One region of the Kitasatospora sp. NPDC002522 genome, then DNA from elsewhere that is predicted to be linked to it. Evidence: riboswitches for the same ligand, from Rfam matches in the RefSeq annotation. Region 1 holds a riboswitch; the other holds the start of a gene.
The links. A riboswitch is a leader RNA that binds a small molecule or an ion and turns the genes downstream of it on or off. The one in region 1 is predicted to bind cyclic di-AMP.
Positions count from the first base shown of each region.

Region 1 (8,759 bases):
CCACTGCCGTTCGTGCTGGGCTCGCTGGCCTGGCTGAACCAGACCGCGCGGGTGCCGATCCGGCACACCCTGTTCTGCCTCGCCTGGGGCGCGTGCGCCGCGACCACCGTGGCGATCATGGCGAACGGCTGGGCCAGCGACTTCCTGGTCGCCCACCAGGGCGCGCGCGGCGAGACGCTCGGCGCGGAGTTCGCGACCCCGCTGATCGAGGAGGTCGCCAAGGGCTCGGCGCTGGCCATGTTGCTGCTCCCGCTGCGCCGCCGGCACCGCTGCGACGCGGCCCGCCCCTGCGGACGCCTGCGCCGCCTGCTCTGGCACCGCGGCGGCCGCACCGCGCCCTACCTGCGCCCCGCCCCCCGCCGCCGCTCCCGCGCCAACCCGCGCACCCTGGCCGCCGGGATGGTCCTCGGCGGGGTCACCGCCTGCGGCTTCGCCTTCACCGAGAACGCGCTCTACCTCGGCCGCGCCTTCACCGCCGACCAGCAGGCCCGGCTGGACTCCATCGGCCTCGGCCAGACCCCCAGCCTGCGCGACTTCGACGGCACCGTGCACACCTTCGTGCTGCGCGCCCTGCTGTCCCCCTTCGCCCACCCCCTGTTCACCGCGCTGACCGGACTCGGCCTCGCCGTCTCCCTCACCACCGGCCGCCGCTGGCTCGCCCGCCTCGCCGCCCCCGTCGGCCTGCTCCTCGCGATGTCCCTGCACGGCGCCTGGAACGCCGCCGCCGACCTCGGCACCGACGGCTTCCTCCTGGTCTACGGCCTGGTCATGGTCCCCGCCTTCGCCACTCTGGTCTGCTTCGCCGTCTGGGCCCAGACCCGCCGCGCCCGCCAACCGGTCCGCCCGGCCCCCGACCCCGCCCCGTGAAACCCGATTTCCTTTTCCCGTGGCTCTCACGTACTGTTGGGTTCACCGACGCGGGGTGGAGCAGCTCGGTAGCTCGCTGGGCTCATAACCCAGAGGTCGCAGGTTCAAATCCTGTCCCCGCTACTCAGTAGCACGAAGGCCCGGAGGCATCGCCTCCGGGCCTTCGGCCTTTCTGTGCGAATAATCCGTTGCCTCCGGCGGAGGGCGGTGCCTATGGTGGCGGCACACTGAAAGGAGGTGATCCTGAATTGAGTTCCATCAGGATGCGTGAGGTGGCTGCTCGCTAGAGCCGCCCCTGCCTGTGCAGGATGAGGCCGCCTGGCCTCCGGCTCAGGCGCAGACCCAAGCAGTCACCCGGCCCGTGGGCTCACCGGTACATCCCCGGTGCCTCGACCGCCGCTCCCGCCCTCGTGCGGGACCCCGGCCCGAGGAAGCAGCCCACGGGCCGCCTGCTTTTCCGGTGCGTTTTCCGGTGCTTTCCCGGCCAGGTCGCGGCGAGTGGTCAGCGGCGGCGCAGGACGAGGGTGCGGTGCGGGGGGCTGGTGGTGAGGACCCGGCCGGCGATGCCGTGGTGGCGCAGCGCGGCCCGCAGTTCCGGGAGGTGGGGGCAGGGGCGCCCGGTCCCGTCGAACAGCGGGTAGACCCGGACTTCGCCGGTGGGGGCGGTGACGCGGGTGAGTTCGAGGAGGGCTCGCAGCTGCTCGGCGGGGGCGAAGTGCGCCGGGTACGCGAAGAGCAGGTAGGAGCTGAGGGTGAGCGCGAAGGTGTGGTCGGCGAACGGGAGCCGGGGCAGCGCGGCCGCGATGTAGCGCTCGGGGTGGGCGGCGGCGTCGGCGGTGAAGAGCCGGCGGGCGCGGTCCCAGCTGCGCAGGTACTTGTCGGGGTGGTGGCGGCCGGGCGGCAGGTGGCGGCGGGGGTCGCGGTGGATGGCGCCGGCCATCCGGTCGCGTCCGGCGTCGGCGAGGGCGGCGAGGCGGTCGGGGCCGGCGGCGTACGCGGGGTCGGCGGCGATCACCTCGCAGCCGAGGGTGCGGGCTTCGGCGGCGAGCGCGGCCGCCCCGCCGGGACAGTCGAGGACCGGTCCGGGCAGGGCGGCGAGGTCGGCGCGGGTGAGGCCGAAGTAGGCGCAGTACTCGTCCAGCGGCCGGGAGGTGACCAGGACCGCCTCGCGGTCCGGTCGCTGACGCAGCGTCGGGGGCGCGGCGCTCATCGGGCTCCTTCGGCGGAGGGGCTTCGGCCCGTCCCATCCGAACACGGGGCCCTGGGCGGCGCATGTTCGTGCGTGCGGTCGGCACGGGGCCGGGCGCTGGGCCCGGCCCCGGCGCGTGGTCAGTGGCCGGCGAGCAGGGCGCGGGCGGCGAGGCGGTTGACGTTGGTCAGGCCGCGGATCAGGTGCGGGGTGAGGAAGACCAGGACCAGGCCGACCACGGTGACAGCGGCGATCTGCCAGAACGAGGTGAGCTCGTAGACGTGGTGCACGCCGTGGCTGTCGGTCCAGTCGGCGACCCGGTAGCCGTTCCAGTCGGTGTAGCGCGCGAAGACCCACTGGTAGGCGGGGAACAGCACGAGCGCCCAGCCGACGGTGAAGAACACCAGCGAGACGCTGAAGCTGAACACCGCCCACGGGAACATCACGAACTGGTGCAGCACCGCCTTCCACCCCGCGGCGTCGCCGAGCCGCGCGGTGATCGCGCCCCACACGCCCTCCCGACGGACCGTCACCGGCCGCGGCGCGGGCAGCTCCAGCCCGAGCAGGCTGCCGACCCGGTACCGCTCCCCGGCGCCCAGCCCGCGGGCCGCCACCAGCAGCAGCGCCAGCACCGGCAGCCCCAGCATGGTGACCGCCGTCCCGATCCCCAGGCAGAACAGCGTCACCACCACCGTGAACCCGAGGATCGCCATCGGCAGTCCGGTCAACGTGTACCCGAACTCGCGGAACGTGAAGGAGGAGAACGGCGCCCGCCAGAACCCCGGCCGCGATTCAACGGCCGGCTTGCGCGAGACGCTCGGAGCGGAGACCGGGTGCGAGGCGGTGGACATCAGCGGGCCCTTCGGATCGGGTGACTGGCTACTCCTCCAAGGTGCCGCAGCGGGCTGCCCGGTCGGAATGACGCCTGCTGCCGGATCCGAGGTGGGGTTAACCCCCCTGCCTGCGCTGCAGCTCCTGCCACTCCGGGGCGAGGAGGGAGTACTGGAGGGCGTCGTGCCAGGTGCCGGAGCGGTGGGTGTCGTGGCGGAGGCGGCCCTCGTAGTGGAAGGCGGCGCGGGTGAGGACACGTTGGGCGGGGGTGTTGGCGGGGTGGGTGCGGGCGGTGAGGCGGTGCAGGGCGAGGTGGTCGAAGGCGAGGGTGCAGAGCAGCGCGGTGGTCTCGGCGGCGTAGCCGTGGCCCCAGGTGTCGGGGCGCAGGGCGACGCCGAGTTGGGCCGCGTGGTCGCCTTCGCGGGTGAGCGCGGCCTGGCCGATCACCTCGCCGGAGAGGTGCTCGACGGCGAGGCGGTAGTGCTCGCGGGGCTCGCGTTCGGCCTCGTCGAGGTAGAGCTCCAGCTGGTCGGCGCAGCCCTCGAAGTCCTGGGCTTCGAAGGCCAGGTGGCGGACGACTCGCGGGTCGCCGTGCACGGCCTGCAGCGCGGCGACCTCCTCCGGGGTGTGCCGGTACTCGCGGAGGGTGAGCCGGGGCCCGGTCAGCCGGACGGTTTCCATGGCGCCCGACCCTACCCGGCGGTGGGGTGGGGACCGGTTAACGTACCTGGGTGGATGACGACGACCTGCAGCTGCTGCCCCGTACCCGGACCGCCGACCTGCTCGACTGGGCGGCGGGCGAGGGCCTGCCGCCGGTGGACGAGGGGGCGGTGCGGGCCGTCCTGACGCTGTTGGAGCTCGGTGGGGCCCGGCTGCACGACGGGTTCCCGGAGCTGTCCTCACCGATGGTGGAGCAGCTGCTGTACGAGCGCCTGCACCTGTACGTCCAGCCGGACGGCGACCCGTTGGCGTACGGCGCGGCGGTGCGGCTGCTGATCGACCGTCAGCGTACGGCGCGGCGGCTGAACGCCAAGCGGTGGGAGCGGCTGCACGAGGAGGCCGACTGGCAGGGCGAGCTGCTGGCGGGGCTGCTGCGGCGCTCGGACCTGGTGACCTGGCCGCGGCTGTACGCGTTGCTGCTGCGGGCGGACGGGGTGCCGGAGTGGGACCTGGACGCGGTGCGGGTGTGGCTGGACGGCTTCCGGGAGTTCACGCAGGAGGAGCGGCAGGCGGCGTTCGAGCAGGTGCCGGGCCTGGAGCCGGGCGACGCGTGGAGCCCGGAGCGGATCCGGGTGGTGGGGATGGCCACCGACGGGGCGCGGCGGCTGCTGGAGCAGGGCCTGATGCACCGCTCGTACCGCAACCTGGCCGAGCTGACCGCCCGCGGGCTCCCGATGCCGGCCGAACTCGCCGGTGACTTCGAGGGGTTCGAGGCGGCGGTGGCCGAGGCCGCGATCGACCTGTGCGGCGAGTGGACCGTCCCGGGCCTGGCCCGCCTGCTGCTGGAGGAGTACCCGGACCTGGCGCCGGAGGACTACGTGCCGGGTCCGGCCCAGCGGGAGGCGTTCGCGGACCTGGCGCCGGAGGAGTACCTCCCGGGCCAGGCCGAGCGGGACGGGCTCCCGGGCCTGGACCCGGAGGGATAGCCGGTCAGGCGGCGGTGCCTACGGCTGGAGGCCGTGGGCGGTGAGCCACGGGAGCGGGTCGATCGGGGCGCCCGCGGCGGGGCGGACCTCCAGGTGGAGGTGGGGTCCGGTGACGTTGCCGGTGGCACCGACCGCGCCGAGGACGGTGCCGGCGGTGACCTGGCCGGACGGGGTGGCGATCTGCGACAGGTGGCAGTACCAGATCTCGGTGCCGTCGGGCAGGGTCTGGATGACGCGGTAGCCGTAGGCGCCGGACCAGCCGGCCGAGGTGACGGTGCCGGCGGCGACGGCGGCGACGGGGGTGCCGGTGCGGGCGGTGAAGTCGAGGCCGGTGTGCAGCAGCGCCCAGTGGTCGCCGGACTGCGCGAAGTGTGCGGTGAGCTGGTAGTCGGCGAGCGGGAGGGCGTAGGCGTCGCGGTGCGTCCCGGCCTGCTGGGCGGCCCGCTTGGCCTCGGCCTCCTGGGCGGCGGCGACCCGGGCGCTCTCGTCGGCCGCGGTGCGCTGGCCGTCGGCCTGCTGCTGGATGCGGGCGGCGAGGGCGAGCCCGGGGTCGGCGGCCAGCAGGCCGTCCGACGCCTCGTCAGCGGCGGTCACGGCGGGTGCGGCGGGTGCCGGGGCGGCGGCCTGCGCGGGGGCGGCGGCGAGTCCGGTGGCGCCGAGCGCGGCGGTCATCGCGGCGGCGCCGAACAGCGGGGCTGCTCCGGCGCGGGACTGGCGGGGCAGGCGGTGCCGGACGGCGTCCTGCTCGGCCGGGTGGTCGAGCAGCCGGGTGCCGGTGCTCTCGGTGTAGGTCGACGCCACGGGGGCGTGCTCCTTCCTTCCCTGTCGCCGACCGGGTTAGCTGACGGGTTCGGAGGTGGAAGGTCTCCTACGGTCGGGCCCGAGGGCCGTTCCGATTCACCCCGGTGGAAGGTGGTTCCCCGGCTCCTGGGCGGCCCGGTGAAGGGCGTGCCCGGTTGGATTAGGCGTGGCGCACGGTGCCGCTTGGTTACGGCGTTGCCGACCGCGCTGCGTTATCAAACGTTAATCCTATGGACCCCATGATTCCAAGCTCCTACCGAGGGGCTGTGAAACTTTCCTGACGACCTATGGGTGATTTGTGACGGTTTACCAGAAGCCCCCACCGCCGGCATGACGGACCGTGACGGCGGAGTTGAGTATCCGTGCTCACGACCCGGGCCGACCGCGCCCCGACCCTGGTGCCATGACCGCACCGATGCCCCACCGGACCACCGCGGCGTTCTACCTCCAGGCCGCCGCCTCCTTCGTCCTCGCCACCGTCGCGCTCGTCGTCGGGATCGCCTACCTGCCGGTGAACGCCTGGATGCGCGCGTTCCTCGCCGTCGGACTGCTCTTCGAGATCACCTCCGCGTTCACGTTGGCCAAGGTGATCCGCGACCGCCAGGACGAGGGGGCGCTCACCAGCCGGGTCGACCAGGCCCGCCTGGAGAAGCTGATCGCCGAACACGACCCCTTCAAGGTGGACGGCATCTGACCGCACCCGCCGACCGCCGTTCCGGCGGGCCTCCAGGCCTCCGCCACCTCCAGGACTTGACGGCTAAGGCTATTAGCCTTAGCTTTATGGCTATCGGCAGTCAGCCGAACCCCGGAGAGCCCGGACCAGCCAGGAGGCCCGCCATGAACAGCACCCTCGGCACCACCCAGTACCTCGACGTCACCGGCGGCACCCTCGCCTACGACGACACCCCGGGCGACGGCGTCCCGGTGGTCCTGCTCCCCGGCATGCTCGACTCCCGCCGGGTCTACCGGTTCCTCGCCCCGCTGCTGAGCGCGGCCGGCCACCGGGTGGTCACCATGGACCTCCGCGGCATGGGCGAGACCTCCACCGGCTTCGCCGACTACAGCCCGGCCGCGATCGCCGACGACCTGGTCGCCCTGCTCGCCCACCTGGACCTGCGCGGCGCCGTGCTGGTCGGCAGCTCGTACACCGGTGCCACCGTGGTGCGCGCCGCCACGCTCGCCCCGGAGCGCACCGGCGGCGTGGTGCTGATCGACGCCTTCGTCGAGAACCTGCCGCTGAACGCCTTCCAGAAGGCTCTGTTCGGGGTCGCCGGGCCGGTCATCGGCGCCTTCCCCGGCATCTGGAGCCCGATGCAGAAGTTCTACTACCCGAAGGGCGCCCGCCCGGCGGACTTCGACGACTACCGGGCCTCGCTCGGCGCGATGCTGCGCGAGCCGGCCCGCAAGGCCGCGGTGGCCGGGTACCTGCACGGCAACTCCGCGCCGATCGGCTGGTGCGCGGAGGTCACCGCCCCCGGGCTGGTGCTGATGGGCGCCAAGGACCCCGACTTCCCGAAGCCGGAGGTGCTGGCCGACCGGCAGGCCGCGGCGCTGAAGGGCCGCAAGGTGATGATCGAGGACGCCGGCCACTACCCGATGGCCTCGCACCCGCAGCTCGTCGCCGACGCCCTGCTCGCCTTCCTCGGGAAGATCGCCTGATGCCCCGCGCCGGACTCTCCACCGCCGCCGTGGTGGACCACGCCCTCGACCTGATCGATGCTCAGGGCGCCGAGGCGCTCACCCTGGCCGCGGTCGCCGCCAAGGCCGGGGTGGCCACCCCCTCGCTGTACAAGCACGTCTCGGGCGGTCTCGCCGAACTGCGCCGGCTGGTCGCGGTGCGGACCACCGACGACCTGACCGAGCGGCTGGCGGCGGCCGTGCTCGGCCGCTCCCGGGAGGCGGCGGTGGCCGCGCTGCTCACCGCGTACGCCGGGTACGCCGACGAGTTCCCGCGGCGGTACGCGGCGCTGCCCCAGGCGCCGGACCCGGACCCGGAGTTGAGCGCGGCGGGCGGACGGCTGGTGGAGGTGCTGTTCGCGGTGCTGCGCGGGTACGGGCTGGCGGGGTCGGAGGCGGTGCACGCCGCCCGGACGCTGCGGGCGACCGCCCACGGGTACGCCTCGTTGGCCACGGCGGGGGCGTTCCAGCTCGCCGAGGGCCGGGACGTGACGCTGGAGCGCCTGACGGAGGTGCTGGTGGCGGGCCTGGCGCACTGGCCGTCGTGACCTCCCGGCGACTCGCGCGTTCTACCCGGTATGAAGAAGCGCAGCATGCTCGCCTTTGCCTCGCTGGCCGTCGGCGTGGTCGCCTCCCTTGCCGCCCCCAGCGCGCACGCCGCCCCGCACCCGGTCGGCACCGGTCCGCTGACCGACGCGGTCACGGCGCCCGACCTGCCGCTCTCGCCGGACTACCCGGAGTCGGTGGCGCAGGGGCTGACAGGGCAGGCGCCGTCGCTCTGAGCACCTCCGGGACGAGCGGCGCAATCGCCGCATTCCCGCGCGAATCCCCGAACTCGGTGCCGGTTCGAGACCTTCTCGTCATCCTCCGCGCGTAACACTGTCTGTCGGTCGGGAAGTCATACCGATGAAGACCGCCTTCACGGTCGTGACCGACAGCACGGAGGACAGCGCACATGCCGCAGGCGACCCAGCACACCGAGCCGGCCACCGGACTGATCCCCACGCCCCGGACCGCCCTGGACGACGCTCCGCCCGCCTGGGCGGGAACGACCCGGCCGAAGAGCCTCGGGGCGGTGCTGCAGCGGGGTTTCTCGGTGGCGCGCGGGGTGTTCTCGCTGCGCCCGGTCGCCGCGCGGCCGCAGCCGGGGTACGGCGAGGTCGACGGGCAGTGACACGGCGTCGGCCCGTGTGGTGAACCGCCTGGTCGGCCGGTGCGTCCATAGGATGGTCGGCACTGGCACGACGAGCGGAAGGGCCGGCGCTTCGGATGGACCAGAGCTCGCCGCGGCCTGCCAGTCGCACCGAGTTGCGGTGCCTGCGGCTGCTGCTGCGCGCGTCGAGCGCGGCGGACCTGCTGGGGACGCTGCTGGCCGAGGGCCCGGCGTGGATCACCGGTGAGGGTTCGGCGCTCTACCTGCTGGACGACGGGATGCTGCGGCTGACCGCTTCGCACGGGCTGCCGGACTGGGTGCACCAGAAGTACGGGGTGGTCGATCCGGCGTCCGAGCTGCCGGCCGCGCTGGCGCTGCGCACCCGGGAGCCGGTGCTGCTGTCGCCGCGGCAGACCAGTGCCGACTATCCGAACGCGGCGGCGGGGCTGGGCACCGAGCTGGTGGCGCTGGCGGTGCTGCCGCTGGTGGTGGACGGCGACCCGGTGGGGTCGCTGGCGTTGGCGCTGGCGCACCGCGGGGCGGTGCCGCAGCGGGACCTCGACCTGTTGGAGACGCTGGCGGAGGCGTGCGCGCA
Region 1 is NZ_JBSFXE010000017.1:15,136-23,894, forward strand. It holds gene ACWD4U_RS16575 (PrsW family intramembrane metalloprotease) at 1-867, shown strand, start outside; tRNA gene ACWD4U_RS16580 (tRNA-Met) at 917-990, shown strand; gene ACWD4U_RS16585 (class I SAM-dependent methyltransferase) at 1,370-2,077, opposite strand; gene ACWD4U_RS16590 (sensor domain-containing protein) at 2,197-2,907, opposite strand; gene ACWD4U_RS16595 (GNAT family N-acetyltransferase) at 3,005-3,568, opposite strand; gene ACWD4U_RS16600 (hypothetical protein) at 3,619-4,533, shown strand; gene ACWD4U_RS16605 (M23 family metallopeptidase) at 4,552-5,334, opposite strand; cyclic di-AMP (ydaO/yuaA leader) riboswitch at 5,345-5,511, opposite strand; gene ACWD4U_RS16610 (YiaA/YiaB family inner membrane protein) at 5,738-6,028, shown strand; gene ACWD4U_RS16615 (alpha/beta fold hydrolase) at 6,172-6,993, shown strand; gene ACWD4U_RS16620 (TetR-like C-terminal domain-containing protein) at 6,993-7,559, shown strand; gene ACWD4U_RS16625 (hypothetical protein) at 7,590-7,793, shown strand; gene ACWD4U_RS16630 (hypothetical protein) at 7,967-8,185, shown strand; gene ACWD4U_RS16635 (SpoIIE family protein phosphatase) at 8,281-8,759, shown strand, end outside.

Region 2 (8,759 bases), on a different contig from region 1:
GGGCGACGCCTTCGTCTCCGGCTTCCTCAGCCGGCACCTGGCCGGCCGCCCGGTCGAGGAGTGCATGCGGGCCGGCGCGCTGGCCGGGGCCTTCGCCTGCACCACGGCGGGCACCCACACGGCCTTCCTGGACGCCGCGGGCCTCCAGGCGGCGCTCAACTCCGCAGCTTCGCCGTCTCGCTGATCCACCGCTTGGTGAACTCCTCCACGCCGACGCCGAGTTCGGTGCGCATCGCACGGTCCAGCTGCCCGGCGCCGAGCGCGCCGACCGACCGGTAGAACGCCACCAGCCGGTCCTGGCCCCACTGACGGGCAATCAGGTCGCAGGCCAGCCAGGAGAGTTCGTAGGCCTGGCCGATCCCGGCGGCGCCGGCGGTGAAGGCCTCGTCGGCGGGCAGCGCGGTGGGCAGCCGACCGGCGGTGACCTCCTTGGCGAGTTCGGGGGCGATCTGCCGGGCGGTGCGGCCGGTGCCGCGGTAGCCGGTGTAGTCGGCGACGCCCTCGGAGAGCCACAGCGGAGTCCACGGCTTGGTGTCGGCCCGGGTGGCGACGTGGGTGGCCTCATGGGTGACCACCACCCGGCGGCCGAGGTCGCTGAGCTGCCGGTACGCCTCCGGGTTGACCAGGATCCGGTCGGCCGGGGTGTGCGCCGGGGCGCCGCTGACCGCCAGGGTGACCGCGGCTATGCCCTGGTAGCTGTCCGCGGCGACGTCCATCCGCCGGGCGAACTGCTGCTCGGTGAGCGGGAGTTCGAGCAGCAGCCGGCCGGGCTTCCAGTCGCCCCAGACGGCAGCCACGGCGGGCACCGCCTGGTCGGCGAGCTCGGCCAGCGCGCCCAGCTCGGCGGTCTCGCCGAGCCCGAGCACCAGGCTGCGCCGCCCGGACACCGCGCGCACCGCGCCGAGGTCCCAGGGCGCCACCGCTCCGGTCGGGGTCTCCCGGACCACCTGCCAGCCGTCCTCGGCGCGGGTCAGCTCCAGTTGCCGCTCCAGCAGCGCCGGGTAGTCGTCGACACCGTCCAGCCGGTAGCCGAGCTCCGCGGCGACGGTGATCCGGTCGGCGCCCGCCGGCGGCTCGGTGAACGAGCCGAGCTTCAGGGTGTACTCGGCGAAGCGCAGCTCGGCGGTGCGCTCCAGCAGGTCCCGGTCGGACTCCTCGGCCTCGGGGGCGCCGAGCGCCAGCAGCCGGGCGGCGTCGCCCTGCCGGACGGCGAGCGCCCGCAGCGCGAGCAGCCGCTCGACGTCGCCGCGGGTGTCGGGCGCGGCGGGCGCTGCCAGCGGCGCCCGGCGGGGCGGGGCGACCGCCCGGGGCAGCGAGAGCTGGACCGCCCCGGCGGCGGCCAGCAGCAGGGCGGCGCGACGGGACAGCGGAGCACCGACCTGCCGCCCGGACACCCGGGGCAGGTCGGTGACCAGGGGCTCGTCCGGGCTCAGACCCGCACCACCGAGCTGACCGGCATCGCGTTGACGCTCTCGTAGCGGACCCGGGCCCCGGGGTACGGGGCGTGCACGACGACACCGCCGCCGGCGTACATGCCGACGTGGTGCATGTCCTTGTAGAAGATCACCAGGTCTCCGGGCCGGGCTTCGGCGAGGCTCACCCGCCGGCCGGCCGAGGCCTGCTCCTGCGAGGTGCGCGGCAGGGTCACTCCGGCCTGCCGCCACGACCAGTACATCAGACCGGAGCAGTCGAACGTGCGCGGGCCGGTCGATCCGTACACGTAGGGGGAGCCGATCTTGGCGATCGCGGCGGCCAGCGCGACCGCGGCGCGGTCCGAGGAGGGCGGCTGGTCGCCGAGGTCGACCCGGTCGGCGCCGCGGGTGGCGCGCTGCTCGGCCTCCCGGGCGTCGTCGGTGATCAGCCGGGCGCGCTCGGTGGCGCCGAGGCCGTTCAGCAGGTGCTGGGCCCGGCCGAGCCGCGCCTTGACGTCCTCCTTGGCGGCGGCCAGCGACTGCCGGACGTTCTCCAGCTCGGCGAGCTTGGCGGTCGCCTCCTGGCGGCGCTGGTCGAGCCGGCGCTGCCGGTCGGCGACCTCCCGCAGGGTGTCGTTCTGCCGGGAGGTGGCCTGGTCGAGCGAGCGGGCGCCGTCCAGGTAGCCGGCCGGGTCGCGGTCGAGCATCAGCCGCAGGGTGGGGTCGACGCCCTGCGCGCGGTACTGGGCGGCGGCGACCGCGGCCAGGTTGCCGGTCAGCCGGTTGAGCTCGTCCTGCCCGGCGGCCACCTGGTCCTGCAGCGAGGCCGCCTCGGCCTGCAGCTTCCGCTGCTGCTCCTGGGCGGCGTTGAACTTCTCGGAGGCCTGCTCGGCCTCGTCGTACAGCTGGTCGACCTGCGCCTTGACCTCCTTGCGGCCCAGCGGCTCGGCCGGGCTGAGCGGCGCCGCGCCGGCGGCGGCGACCGTGACGCCGAGCGCGCCCGCGGCGGCGGCGGTGAGCGCCAGGGCGCGGGCCAACCGCTGGACGCCCGGCAGTGGGGGGCGACGGTGCACCGACATGCGCGAGGACTCCGTTCCTGCGGCCGCCTCCGCCGCCGCCCGGCGGGGCGGCCGTCCGCTCGGGGGCTCGGGGGCAGAGGTTAGCGAGTCGGATCGATCCAGTCCAAACCCTGACACCTTCGAATATTTGACCGCGAATCGGACATCGGGACGACGAAGGCCCGACACCCCAGGTCGGGGGTGTCGGGCCGTTCGCGCTGACCCTGGGTCAGACCCGCACGATGGTGTTGATCGGCATCGCGGTGGCCGACTCGTAGCGGACCTGCGCACCGGTGTGCGGGGCGTGCAGGACCTGCCCGTTGCCCACGTACATGCCGACGTGGTGCATGTCGCCGTAGTAGATGATCAGGTCGCCCGGCTGGGCCTTGGAGATGTCCGACCCGATCCGGGTGCCGGCGCCGGCCTGGGCCTGCGAGGTGCGCGGGATCGAGACGCCGGCCTGCGCGTAGGCCCACTGCATCAGGCCGGAGCAGTCGAAGGTGGTCGGACCGGCCGCGCCGTAGGAGTACCAGCTGCCGAGCTTGGACGTGGCGGCGGCGAGCGCGGCCCCGGCGTAGCCGGAGGTGGCCTTCACGGCGCCGAGGTCCGGGCGGGACTCGTCGCGGGAGGCGCGCTGGGCGGTGTCGGCCTGGGCGCGGGAGTCCGCGGCGGCCTTCGCCTCGGCGGCGGCCAGCTCGTCGCGCTCCTTCTGGGTGAGCGAGTTGAGCAGGTCGGTGGCCTTGGCCAGCTTCGCCTGGATGTCCTCCTTGTCGGCCTTCAGGGCCTTGGCGGTGACGTCCAGTTCGGTGAGCTTGCGCTGGGCCTCGTCGCGCTGCTGGTCGAGCGCGGCCTGCTCGGTCTTGAAGGACTTCAGCAGCCCGGCCTGGGTGGAGCCGACCTGGTCCAGCGCGCCGGCCTGCCCGAGGAAGGCGTCCGGGCTGCTGGAGAGCATCAGCTGCATGGTCTGCGAGACGCCGCCGGTGCGGTACTGCTCGGCGGCGATGCCGGCCAGGCTGTCCTGAACGGTGGTCACCCGGTCCTGCTGGCGCGCCACCTGGTCCTGCAGCTGGCCGACCTGCTTCTGCAGGTCCTGCTGCTTGACCACCGCGGCGTTGTACGCCTCGGTCTTCACCTCGGCCTGCTCGTTGAGCTGGTCGACCTGCTGCTTGACCTGGTCCTTGGTCGGCGCCGGGCCGGCGTGCGCACCGCCCTGGGTGGAGAGCGCCACGGCGGTGGCGGCGGCGGCAGTGAGAATCGAGACCCGGGCACGGCCTGCGGGCTTGGGACGACGATGGGACGCCACGAAGGCGGACTCCTTCTTCCTCACACACCGCCTACCGGGTGAGCTGACGGGTTCGGGCCGGAAGAAGCCCTACGGTGCCTCACCGGCCGCTGCTACGGCCGACCTGACACCGATTCACCCCGGGGGAACGTGGTTCCCCGGCTCCGTTCGACAGCACCCCCGCAGGGGCATCCCCGTCGGCAGGCCTCGTGGTGACGGCCCGCCCGCTGTGTCACGGACTCGGCGGCGACCTCCGCCGTCGCCCCCCATGGGCGATCGACATTGCGGTGGTCGAGGCATGACCCTAGTAACCGATCCGTGATCCGTTCAAATCCTTGTCAGAAGAAAATCTGATTCTGCGTCGAATTCGATTACGAATCTGACCGACCGTGATCAGCCTGTAACGTAGAGCTTATTGATTTTCACCATATGGTCGAGAAATGACACGCCCGGACGTGTCGCGGATCACAGGGAGATCTCGACCCGTCCGGGCGTGTCACGGTGCGTCAGTTGTCGCCCTCTGTGGGCTTATGTCCGGTTCGTCGGATCGTCAGATCCGGCGGATGGTGTTGATCGGCAGGGTGTCGACCGCCATGGTCTTCACCACGTCGCCGGTGTGCGGCGCGTGCAGCACCAGGCCGTTGCCGATGTACATGCCGACGTGGTGCTGGTCGCCGTAGTAGATGACCAGGTCGCCGGGCTGGGCGTTGTGCCAGTCACGGCCGACGTTGACGCCCGCGGTGGCCTGCGACTGCGAGGTGCGCGGGATCGAGACGCCGGCCTGCGCGTAGGCCCACTGCATCAGGCCGGAGCAGTCGAAGCTGCTCGGACCGGTCGCGCCCCAGACGTACGGCGCGCCCTGCTTGCCGAGCGCGGCCTTCACCGCGACCGCGGCGTAGCCGCTGGCCGGCGGGAGGCTGGAGATGTCGACCCGGGAGGCGCTGCGGGAGGCGGAGCCGCCGGTGCCCTCCAGGATCGAGGCGCGGTCCGCGGCGCTGAGCTTGCTGAGCAGCTTCTGCGCCTGCTGGAGCTTGTCCTGGACGTCCGCCTTGGCGTCGTTCAACGCCTTGGTCTGGCTGTCCAGTTCGGCCAGCACCTGGGCGGCTTCCTGCTTCTGCTGGTCCAGCCGGCGCTGCTGGTCCTTCAGCGACTTCAGGGTCTCCGCCTGGGTGCTGGCGGCCTGGTCGAAGGAGGACGCCTGCGCGAGGTAGGTGTCCGGGTTGGCGGAGAGCATCAGCTGCATCGACGGGTCCACCCCGCCCTGGCGGTACTGGTCGCCCGCCACCGCGGCCAGCCCGGAGGCCAGTTCGGTCATCTGCTCCTGGCTGCGGGCCACCTGGTCCTGCAGCTGGTCGGCCTGCTTGCGCAGCTGGTCGGAGCGCTCCTTGGCACCGTTGAACTTCTCGGCCGCCTGCTCCTGCTCCTCGAGCAGCTTGTCGACCTGCGCCTTGACCTCGTCCTTGCTCGGCGACGCGGGCGCGGCGTGCGCGCTCACCTGGGCCGACAGGGCGACCGCGGTCGCGGCGGCAGCGGTGAGCACGGAGACCCGTGCGCGGCTCGGCTGCTTGGGACGGCGGTGGGAGGCCAAGGGAGGTGCTCCTTCTTCCTGCTGGACTCACCCCTAGGAGTGATAGTCCGGAATATAGGTTTGACGCCAGACCCTAGTGAAGTCCAAGCCTTCGCGTCCACTCCCAGGTGCCCGCGAACCGGCCTCCCCGGACGCTTTCACCACACCGACACACTCCGGCAACCTCGCGGGGCCGCCTGATCGGCCGTCAGCCGAGGTCAGGTCCGGGACAACCGGTTGAGCAGCAGCGTCGAGGAGACCGGGCGGGCGCCCGCCTTCCGCACCCCGTCCGCGACCTCCTTGTCGGCCGAGACCACCACCACCGGACGGCCCTGCGGCTCGGCCCGGACCAGTCGGCGGATCAGCTCGTCCGCGGTCTCCCCGGTGCGGCTGAACCGCACCCGCACGCCGCGCGGCGGCGCCATGATCACCGGGACGTCCAGGTCCTGGCCGTCGAAGACGCAGGTGACCTCGGCCTGGGTGCGCTGCGCGAGCATCGCCAGCCCGCCCAGCAGCCGCAGCCGCTGCTGCTCCAGCGGCAGTTGCGGGTAGCCGGTCTTGGTCACGTTGTAGCCGTCCACCACCAGGTGGACCTGCGGGATCGCCAGCAGCTGGTCCAGCAGCGCCGGATCGTCCTCGGCCAGGCCGCGCCGGGCCACGTCGTTCGGCGAGGCCGAGCCCGGCTCCACCGCCTCCACCAGGTCCGCCGGGCGCAGCGCGGTGACCGGCAGGGCCAGTTCGCGCTGCAGGCCCTGCGCGGACTGCAGCACGGTGTCCAGCAGCAGGCGCAGCCGCATGTCCTCGACGCTGCGGCCCTCGCGGGCGGTGCGGCGACCGGTCTCCACCGCCGTCTCCAGCTCGGAGACCCGGTGGCGCAGCCGGCGCGCCTCGCTCTCGGCGGCGCTGCGCTCGGCCGCGGCGGCGGCCTTCGCCGCCTCCAACTCCCCTGCCAGGCGGCGGCTCTCGGCCTGGGCCCGGCGGGTGTCGGCCTCCAGCGAGCGGACCTTCTTGCGCAGCGAGTCGGCCTCCCGCCGCACCCCCTCGGCCTCGGTGCGGACCCGCTCCAGCTCGCCGCGGGCCGTCGACCTGGCCTCCGCCAGCTCCTCCTGCAGCCGTTCGGCCAGCCTGGCCGCCTCGGCCGCCGCGCCCTCCGCGTCGGCCCGCTCGGCCTCCTCGCCGGCCTCGTGCACCAGCCGGGTCCAGCCGGTCGGGCGCAGCAGGTAGGCCGCCGCGGCGACGTCCATCGGGTCGGCCGCGGCCGGCACGGTGCCCGCCTCCAGCGCGCGCACCAGGTCCGGCTGGCCCAGCCGCAGGCGCTCGGCTATCCGGATCCGGAAGGCCGGCTCCGACTCCAGCGCGGCGGCCAGCGCGGTCGCCGCGTACTTGGCCCGCCGGGCCGGCGTGAACTTGGCGTACGGGCGCAGCGAGGCGGGCAGTTCGGCGGCGGGGATGCCGCCCAGCGCGTCGGAGGCGATCCCGACCACCCGTCGGCGCACGCCCTCGGGCAGCGCCCGGCCGGTCACCTCGGCGGCGTCCTCGCCGGGCTGCTCCGCGAGGGCCTCGGCGGCATCCTCGCCGGGCTGCTCCGCGAGGGCCTCGGCCGCACCGTCCGGCTCCTCGACCGGTCCGGGCTCAGGAATGGACGCGATCCCGTCCGTGCCCGTGGGCGCGTTCGCTGCCTCCACCACTGTCCTCGGCTCCGATCCTGGTCCGGGCGGCCCGGCCCGGCCGTCTGCCGCGCCGCCGTGAACCACCGCTTCCTGTAATTGTCCCGTCTACCGTGCCGCACCGACAGCACCCCACCGACGAGTCCGCCCCGCGCCCCCGTCCGGAGTGCGGACGGGAGGGCGGGGCGGTGGGGTGGCGTCAGCCCTGCTGGCCGCCGTCGGCCGCGGCGTCGTCGGCGCCGGGACGGGCCACCAGCTCGACCTGGTCGACGGCGTTGCACCAGCGGCAGCGCACCGACTCGATGGTCTCGGCGAGCACCTCGGTCTCCTCGACCTTCGACTCACCGGACAGGTCGAAGTGCAGGAAGTCGATCACCCGGGACGAGCGGGTCACGTCGAAGCGGGTCAGGTTGCCACACAGCGTGCAGCGCCAGCGGGTCTCGGCGGTCGGCGCGGCAATGGTCATCAGTGGTCCCTCTCGGCTGGTCCCATGGTCCGGGCCTCCAGCCTATTGCCTGGCCCGGTGCCCCCGGCCCCCCGGTCCACTGCGCGGACGCTCACCCGGCCGGAGCAGCGCCCGGTGTCACCGCCGCGCCCCCGAGGAATGCTGACCGGCATGGTGCTCCCCGCCCTCGCCCGGGCCGGTTCGCCGGCGGCCGCGCGGACCGCCCGCGCCCCGGCCGTCACCTACCTGCTGCTCGCGGTGTCCGCGCTGGTCCTGGTCCTGGGCCCGTCCGGGCTGAACCCGCTGTACGGCAGCGGCGACGCCCGGCTCTGCGCCGAGCAGCGCTACGAGCACCGCTGGGGCGCCGTCCCGGCCGAGCTGCTCGGCGGCCACCCGCTGACGGCCGCTCAACTCGCCACCCTCTCCCCCGCCGCCCCCGGCTGCGCGCTGCCGCCGACCCACGGAAAGGTCCCCGAACTCTCGGTGCTGACCTCGCTGTTCGTGCACGCCGGCTGGCTGCACCTGGTCGGCAACCTGCTCTTCCTCTTCGTCTTCGGCCCCGCGGTGGAGGCCCGGCTCGGCCGGCTGCGCTTCCTGGTCGGCTACCTCGCCATCGGCTACCTGGCGACCTACGGCTACGCGGTGGCCGAGGCGCACACCCCCGACGCCATGCGCGCGCTGGTCGGCGCCTCCGGCGCGATCGCCGGGGTGCTCGGCGCGTACCTGCGGCTCTATCCGAAGGCCCGGGTGACCACCCTGGTGCCGATCCTGCTCTTCCTGCCGCTGCGCTTCCCCGCCTGGCTGGTGCTCGGCCTGTGGTTCGCCCTGCAGTGGTGGTCCGTCAGTTCCGGCGGCACCGGGGTCGCCTACCTGGTCCACGTGATCGGATTCGCCACCGGCTGGCTGTTCGCCTGGGCCGCCCGTCCGGCGGGGGATACCCTGGGCGCACCTTCTCGAACAGGAGTTGCTCAGTGATCACCGCGATCGTCCTCATCAACACCAGCGTCGACCGGATCCCCGAAATCGCCGAGGCGATCGCCGCCATCGAGGGCGTCACCGAGGTCTACTCCGTGACCGGCACCTACAACCTGATCGCCATGGTCCGGGTACGCGGCCACGAGGACCTGGCCGAGGTGATCCCCGGCCGTCTGAACAAGATCCCCGGCGTGATCGACACCGAGACCCACATCGCCTTCCGCACCTACTCCCAGCACGACCTGGAGGCGGCCTTCTCGCTCGGCCTGGACGAGTAGCGGCCGCCTCCCCGGGCGGGCTCAGCGCTGGCGGCCCCGGTCGATCTCCGCGGCCGCCACGCAGCGCCCGCCCTC
Region 2 is NZ_JBSFXE010000002.1:194,759-203,517, reverse strand. It holds gene ACWD4U_RS02590 (carbohydrate kinase family protein) at 1-184, shown strand, start outside; gene ACWD4U_RS02585 (gluzincin family metallopeptidase) at 156-1,394, opposite strand; gene ACWD4U_RS02580 (C40 family peptidase) at 1,430-2,491, opposite strand; gene ACWD4U_RS02575 (C40 family peptidase) at 2,700-3,773, opposite strand; cyclic di-AMP (ydaO/yuaA leader) riboswitch at 3,788-3,939, opposite strand; gene ACWD4U_RS02570 (C40 family peptidase) at 4,303-5,340, opposite strand; gene ACWD4U_RS02565 (NYN domain-containing protein) at 5,538-6,959, opposite strand; gene ACWD4U_RS02560 (hypothetical protein) at 7,186-7,452, opposite strand; gene ACWD4U_RS02555 (rhomboid family intramembrane serine protease) at 7,603-8,406, shown strand; gene ACWD4U_RS02550 (Lrp/AsnC family transcriptional regulator) at 8,403-8,684, shown strand; gene ACWD4U_RS02545 (aminotransferase class V-fold PLP-dependent enzyme) at 8,706-8,759, opposite strand, start outside.
Region 2: linked by a shared signal. The riboswitch ahead of ACWD4U_RS02575 (C40 family peptidase) and the one ahead of ACWD4U_RS16605 (M23 family metallopeptidase) in region 1 are both predicted to bind cyclic di-AMP.